DNA from 3 places in the Variovorax nivicola genome. Region 1 is predicted to be linked to each of the others. Evidence: riboswitches for the same ligand, from Rfam matches in the RefSeq annotation. Region 1 holds a riboswitch; each other region holds the start of a gene.

Region 1 (2,257 bases):
GTGGCGTCGTAGCCGGCCTTGATGTCGCTGGTGAGCAGCGTGGCCTCCAGGCGTTGGTCGGGCGTGATCTGGTAACCCAGCTTCACGTTGCCCGAGGTGCTGTTGTAGCCATCGCGGTCGGGGCTGGTGTAGCCGTCTTTCACCACGTTGCGCTTGTTTGCAGGCTGCACGTTGTAGCCCTTGCTTTCCTCGTGCGCCACGCCGAACGAATAGTCGAACAGGCCCGACTTGCCACTCACGCCACCTTCGATCTTGCGCAGGCCGCGGCTGCCGAAGCCGATGCCCGCGTAAGGCGACACGCCCTCTTCGCCGCGCTTGGTGAAGAGCTGGATCACGCCGCCCACGGCGTCGGAGCCATACACCGCTGCGGCCGGGCCGCGCAGCACTTCGATGCGGTCGATCTGCGAGAGCGGAATGCCTTCCCAGCCGGCGCCGCCGGTCGATTGCGAGTCGATGCGCACGCCGTCGAGGTACACGGCGGTGAAGCGCGTTTCAGCGCCGCGGATGAACAGGCTGGTGGTGTTGCCCACGCCGCCGCTACGCGAGATCTCGATGCCGGGCAGGCGCGCCAGCACGTCGGCCACGCCGGTCGCGCCGCTGCGCTCGATGGTCTTGCGGTCGATGATGGACACGTCGCCCACCAGGTCCGACAGCGCCTGCGGCGTGCGGTTGGCCGTGACCACCGTTTCGCCCAGCGTGGGGGCCTCTTGGGCATGGGCCAGGCCACCGAAGGCGGAAGCCAGCGCCAGCGGCAGGCAGGCATGGCGGAGACGGCGCGCAGGAGCGCGGCCGCGAGAAAAGCAAACGTGGGAAATCATGAATGAGCCGAACGAACGTCAATACCCCTCGCCGGCCTCCCCGCCAGCGCCTGGGCGCCATGGCCGCCCCATGCATAGATCACGCATGCGGCAGCCGCCTTGTTGGCCGGTATCCGGGCTGGCAGAACGGCCCCTCCCCGCCTTCCCAGGCGCCTGTTTCAGGGCACCCAGTGGCTTCGATGGAAAGGGGTTGGCGCCTTGCGGCGCCGTCTGCTTGACCGTTGCGGGGGCAGCGCAGGCGGCTTCGGCCTTGTTCCGTCCTGATGAGGTCGGGGGGCTTCCACTCCTGCTTCCCGTTGAACTGCGCCGTGCGAACCACGCCGCGAGCACCAACGGGCGGGATTTTAGGCCCTGCCGGACGCCGCTTAAGTCGAAAGTTGCGGCGCAGCTAACATCGACGGCCATGATGCGGCCCGCCTCGGTATTCCTCAATCTTCGTTCGGCGCTGCAGCGTGTCTTCGGTGTCTCGGGCTGGCAGTCGATGTTGCTGTGGTCCATCGTGGCCGGTTTGCTCGGCACGCTGGCCACCGAACTCTTCCGCGCGGCGCTCTACCACTTCGAGCACTTGGTGCTCGGTCCGGGCGAAGGGCTGGTGGCGATGGCGAAGCACCTGCCGTGGTGGGCGCGCATCGCCTGCCCCACGCTGGGCGGGCTGGTGGCCGGCGGCCTGCTGGTGCTGGCGAAACGCGTCGCCTTGCGCAGCGCTGCCTCCGACTACATGGAAGCCATCGTGCTCGGCAACGGGCGCATCCCGGTGGTTCAGACACTGGTGCGCAGCGCGTCGTCGCTGGTGAGCATCGGCACCGGTGGCTCCATAGGGCGCGAGGGCTCGATGGTGCAGCTGGCGGCGCTGGCGTCGTCTCTGCTGGGGCGGGTGTTCCGCTTTCCGGTCGAGCGGCTGCGGCTGCTGGTGGCCTGCGGCGCGGCGGCCGGCCTGACCGCCGCATACAACGCGCCCATTGCCGGCGCCTTCTTCGTCGCCGAGATCGTGCTGGGCTCGATCGCGATGGAAAGCGTGGGGCCGATCATCATCGCCTCGGTGGTTGCCAATGTGGCCATGCGGGCCCTGCCCGGCTACCAGCCGCCGTACAGGATGCCGGCATTCCCGGAGATACATGGCACCGAGGTCGTGCTGTTCTGCGTGCTCGGCGTGCTGCTGGGCTTTGCTGCGGTCGGCTTCCTGCGCGCGCTGCAGGGCAGCCGTGCGCTGTTCTCGCGGTTGCCGGTGGCGCTGCCGTGGCGGCTGGCATTGGGCGGGCTCGTGATGGGTGCGGTGTCGGTGCCCATGCCCGAGGTCTGGGGCAACGGCTACAGCGTGGTCAATTCAGTGCTGCACACGCCTTGGCCGTGGACGCTGATCGCGATGGTGCTGGTCGCCAAGGCGGTCGCCACGATGGCCACGGCCGGCTCTGGCGCGGTAGGCGGCGTGTTCACGCCGG
Region 2 (2,257 bases), 1.2 Mb from region 1:
TCGGCCAGCACCGCTTGCGCGGGAAGCAGATAGACCTCGTCGCCACTCATGCCTTTTTCGATCAGGCGGTGGCCGATGCGGTCGGCGTCTTCCGCATTCGGAAACATCACCATCGAATAGCCGGTCGGATAAAAGGCTCCGCCGATGCTCGATCGCATGCCCGGTTCAAGAGTGAAATGCTTCATGCTGCCTCCTGTTCTTGGAAAGGCTTCTGAAAGGTCCCTGACTACAACATTAGGTCGCACCGGCACCGGGCTCTGTAGGAGAAACCCGAAAGCACTGTCAACCGCGTGCGTACCCCGCCCATTCAAAAAAGAACCGACAACCTTGTCAGCCACTCGCACCTCCATGTCCTCATCGAGAAACATCGCGCTCACCGTCCATGAACTGGAGGCGGGCGAGTTCTATTGGGTGCTGATGGAGGCGGTCGACGATACGCCCGGCGAGACCTCCCACATCTACATGCCGCTGGAGGCCGCGCACGATCCCTATGCCACCTATTCGAATGCGCTGGTGGCGGGCGTGGCCGTGATGCGGCGGCTGTTCGGACCCGAGGGAAGGCCTGTCTGAGGCTCGCCCGAGGCCTTCGGCGGAAGGCCGCTCCCTATAATCCCGCCGTTCTGGTGTGTTAATTCTTATTAATCCCGCCAGGCAATACGGTTCGAAGGTGCCCCGCACGCCATCTCATGGCCACGGGGTTAAACGGGAAGCAGGTGCGCCGCGTCGTTCATTCTTGATTGATTGACGCTGCAACTCCTGCGCTGCCCCCGCAACGGTCAGCGGATCTGGAAACCCTCACGCTCATGTCCCCTCGATGGCATGGGCAGCCACTGCGCTTCGGCGTGGGAAGGCGAGGGTTTCGGCCGCGGTGTGCATCCATTCATTGATTGATTGATTGGCACGCCGCGGCGCTCCGCAAGCCCGGATACCGGCCTTCGCAACCGCCTTCGGATGCTGCGGGAGTGCGTGTCCGGGCCTGCCACCGCTTCGCGCTCGCGCGTACCGTCGCAGTCCCTTCGTCTCTTCCGCCACGTCCTTTATCGGTCAGGAGCCTGCGGGGACGCAGGTCGGAGGAGAAGTCACATGGGTCATGCATCGCCAGCGCGCGATAGCAGGGGCGCGCCGCTGTGTTGGGCACGCCTTTCGGGTCTTTCGCTGGGTCTGGGGCTGGTTTTCGGGCCTTCCGCGGTCCTCGCGCAGTCGTCGGGTGAAACGGCCAACGGCAGCGGCCAGAGCCTCAAGCCGGTGCAGGTCGAGGCCGAGCGGCACACGCCGCTGGCCATCGACGAGCCCTCGCACACCGGCAGCCGCCTGGGCCTGACGCCGCTGGAAACGCCGGCCAGCATCGAAGTGCTGACGGGCGACACCATCCGCGCACGCGGCGACGTCTCGGTAATCGATGCCGCCACCCGCGCCACCGGCATCACCGGCTCGCCCGGCCCCGGCAACGGCGGCACCGCGATGGCGGCGCGCGGCTTCTCGGGCCACGGCTCGGTGATGCAGCTCTTCGACGGCACGCGCCTCTACGCGGGCGCGGGCACCGTCACATTCCCGTTCGACACCTGGTCGGTCGACCGCATCGAAGTGCTGCGCGGCGCGGCCTCGGTGATGTTCGGCGAGGGCGCCATCGGCGGCGCGATCAACGTGGTGCCCAAGAAGCCCACGCGCGGCCCGATCCAGAACGAAGCGCTGGTCACGATGGGCTCCGACGCCACTCGCCAGGTGGCCTTTGGCAGCGGCGGGGCGATCAACGACAAGCTCTCTTACCGCTTCGACATCAGCCACCGCAAGACCGATGGCTTCATGCAGCGCGGGCAGGCCGAGAGCCTGGCCGTGGGCGCGGCCGTGCGGCTCGACGTGTCGCCGCAGCTGCAGTTCACGCTGTCGCACGACGAGGGCCGCCAGTCGCCGCAGCGCTACTTCGGCGTGCCGCTGATCGACGGCCGCCTGAGCAGCCAGACGCTGCGCCAGAACTACAACGTCGACGATGCGGAAGTCAAGTACCGCGACAAGTGGACCCGGCTCGACGCCCAGTGGACGCCCAACGATGCCGTCACCGTGCGCAACCAGCTCTACCGGCTGGAGAGCAAGCGCCACTGGCGCGACAGCGAGACCTACACCTACAACGCCACCACGCGGCGCGTGACGCGCGGTGACTACCTGGAGATCGGCCACGACCAGGAGCAGATCGGCAACCGCACCGACGCAACGTTCAAGCACAGCCTGTTCGGCCTGGCCAACCAGGTGCTGGTGGGCT
Region 3 (2,257 bases), on a different contig from region 1:
CCGGTGGTGGTCGGGTCGGGCATGTCCAGCGCCTGCATCGCGCCCTTGAGGCGCCGCCGCAGGATCGCGAGGATCGGGTCGCAGGCCGTGAGGTGCGGCGCATAGAGGAACTGCACCATCGGATACTGGAGCCGCGCACCATCGATGGCCTGCGGGATGTCCATCTTCACGTGGCCCGCCGCATTGAGGATGAGCGGCACCACGACCACGCGTTGCGCGCCCTCGGCCGCGCGGCGCAGGCCCTCGCTCATCGTGACCTCGGAGAACTCGATGAAGCAGACCTCGATGCGCCAGCCGGGTTGCCGCTCGCGCCATTGCGCCGCGAAAGCCTCGATCTCGTCGTTGCCGGATTTTTCGCGCGAGCCGTGGCCCACCAGGAGAATGGTTTCGGTGCTCATGGAAGGTCCTGCTGGAGGGTTTCGACGGGAACGCTCGCGCGCCGGAAGCGGTGCGTGAAACTCGCGTCATAGAGTTTGGATTTGGCGAGCGTGGTCCACTGCCGCGCGCCCAGCGTGGGGCTGGCGATGATCATCGACTGGCTCACGATGCGGGCTTCGCGGCACAGCGCCTGGATGGTGGCGACCGTGCCACGCACGATCTGCTCCTCACCCGGCCAACTCGCCTTGTGGACCACCACCACGGGCGCGTCGGGTGACCAGCCAGCGGCCGTCAGCGCGGCCGTGACCTTGCCGATCAACGTGATGCTCAGGAAGATGCACAGCGTGCTGTGGTGCGCAGCCAGCGCCTCGAGTGACTCGCCTTCCGGCATCGGCGTGCGCCCTTCGACGCGCGTGAAGATCACGGTCTGCGTGACCTCGGGCAGCGTGAGGCTCTCCACCGCCGCCGCCGCCGAGGCCATGGCGGAGGAGACGCCCGGTACGACGCCGATCGGCACGCCCGCCGCATCCAGCGGCTGCACCAGTTCGATCAGCGCGCCATAGAGACCCGGGTCGCCGGTCTGCAGGCGCACCACGGTCTGGCAGCGCGCGGCCTGCGCGATCAGCCATGAAGACATCTGCTCGAGCGTCATGTCCTTGCTGTCGGCGACAACGCAATCGGGGGGCGCCCAGCGCGTGGCGGCTTCGCTCACGAGCGAGCCCGCGAACAGGATCGCCCCGGCGCGTTCGATGAGGCCGCGGCCCTTGACGGTGATGAGTTCCGGGTCGCCCGGACCCGCGCCGACGAACCAGACGGTTCCCGGCGCGGACGTACGCAGGGCCGCGCTGCCCGCGGCGCTGCCTGGAGCGATGGCTCGCTCGTTCATGTTGGTTCCTCCGCGCCCGCCGCGCGATAGATGGTCGGTAAGACCCGGCGGGAGGGAGAAATCGGGAGGCGTCCGTGGATGCGGCGCCGACGGATGCGAGGATGCATCGAGCCAGACGCCATGCGTCGCCCGCCGATCCTCGCCCACCGCAAGGTCATGCGCTGGTCGTCAGGCCGGTCTCCGGGCTCGCGAGCGGAGGGCCATCGGCTCTCCCGCAAAGACCGCCTTCCCGTGCTTTTCGTGACACAGTGGCGCGGGACCGAATCCCGGGGTTTTGCTTTTGACTCGCTTACCGTTGCGGGGGCAGCGTCGGCATGGCGCGGTGTTTACCACCGCTGCGCACCGACTTCCCGTTTCACCCTGGCCGCCCCGCCGTTTCCACGGGACGCTAGGACACCTGACAACGCGCTCAAAGTGTATCAGCCGCTATGGCTGGGCGCTGGCAGGGGCCGCCGCCGGAGTCGGCCGTCGACCTCAGGAGCCGTCATGCGTCTCGAAACACCCCAGCCCGCCATCCATACTGTTTCTTCTGCGGTGGCACTTGTCCCTTACATCAAGCTCCTGAAGGAGCCCTTCCCCCCGGCCTCGACCTCAACCCAATACCAAGACAACGAGGTTCATAGGCTTATGACGCAATTGAAGGCTTGGTCGCCCGACTTTCGCGCCACGGGCGTAGCGGGACTGATCGATCCGCACCTGGTCTCCCCATCGCGCTGGGCGATCCGGCACGGCGATCTCTTCCACGCTGTCGGTGCCGACGAGTTGCAGGAGCAGATGCGTGAAGCGGGCGGAAACATGGTTCCAATTCTGGTCCGGCCATGCTCGCCGTCCTCAGTGCACCCGGAGTTTCCGGAAGCGAGGTTCGAAGTGTTGTCGGGACTCAAGCGCTTGATGGTCGCCCTTCGCCTGGAGAGACGAGCTTGCGAGCGCAACGACAAGCACACGCGCTCGCCATCAAGCCAATTTACGACTTGATCAGACCTTCCTTAGGTC

The links. Region 1 has a riboswitch for cobalamin ahead of ACSFBF_RS01750 (TonB-dependent receptor domain-containing protein). Riboswitches for the same ligand answer to the same signal wherever they lie in the genome.
Region 2: it holds a riboswitch for cobalamin, as region 1 does, so the genes downstream of both, ACSFBF_RS07710 (TonB-dependent receptor) here and ACSFBF_RS01750 (TonB-dependent receptor domain-containing protein) in region 1, are expected to answer to the same signal.
Region 3: it holds a riboswitch for cobalamin, as region 1 does, so the genes downstream of both, cobM (precorrin-4 C(11)-methyltransferase) here and ACSFBF_RS01750 (TonB-dependent receptor domain-containing protein) in region 1, are expected to answer to the same signal.

What each region holds. Positions count from the first base shown of each region.
Region 1 covers NZ_JBPJZK010000001.1:375,656-377,912, reverse strand. The annotation lists gene ACSFBF_RS01750 (TonB-dependent receptor domain-containing protein) at 1-818, opposite strand, end outside; cobalamin riboswitch at 906-1,166, opposite strand; gene ACSFBF_RS01745 (ClcB-like voltage-gated chloride channel protein) at 1,222-2,257, shown strand, end outside.
Region 2 covers NZ_JBPJZK010000001.1:1,604,357-1,606,613, reverse strand. The annotation lists gene ACSFBF_RS07720 (hypothetical protein) at 1-185, opposite strand, end outside; gene ACSFBF_RS07715 (hypothetical protein) at 349-570, shown strand; cobalamin riboswitch at 650-951, shown strand; gene ACSFBF_RS07710 (TonB-dependent receptor) at 1,084-2,257, shown strand, end outside.
Region 3 covers NZ_JBPJZK010000018.1:24,270-26,526, reverse strand. The annotation lists gene ACSFBF_RS34330 (sirohydrochlorin chelatase) at 1-398, opposite strand, end outside; gene cobM (precorrin-4 C(11)-methyltransferase) at 395-1,264, opposite strand; cobalamin riboswitch at 1,419-1,680, opposite strand; gene ACSFBF_RS34320 (ParB N-terminal domain-containing protein) at 1,751-2,239, shown strand.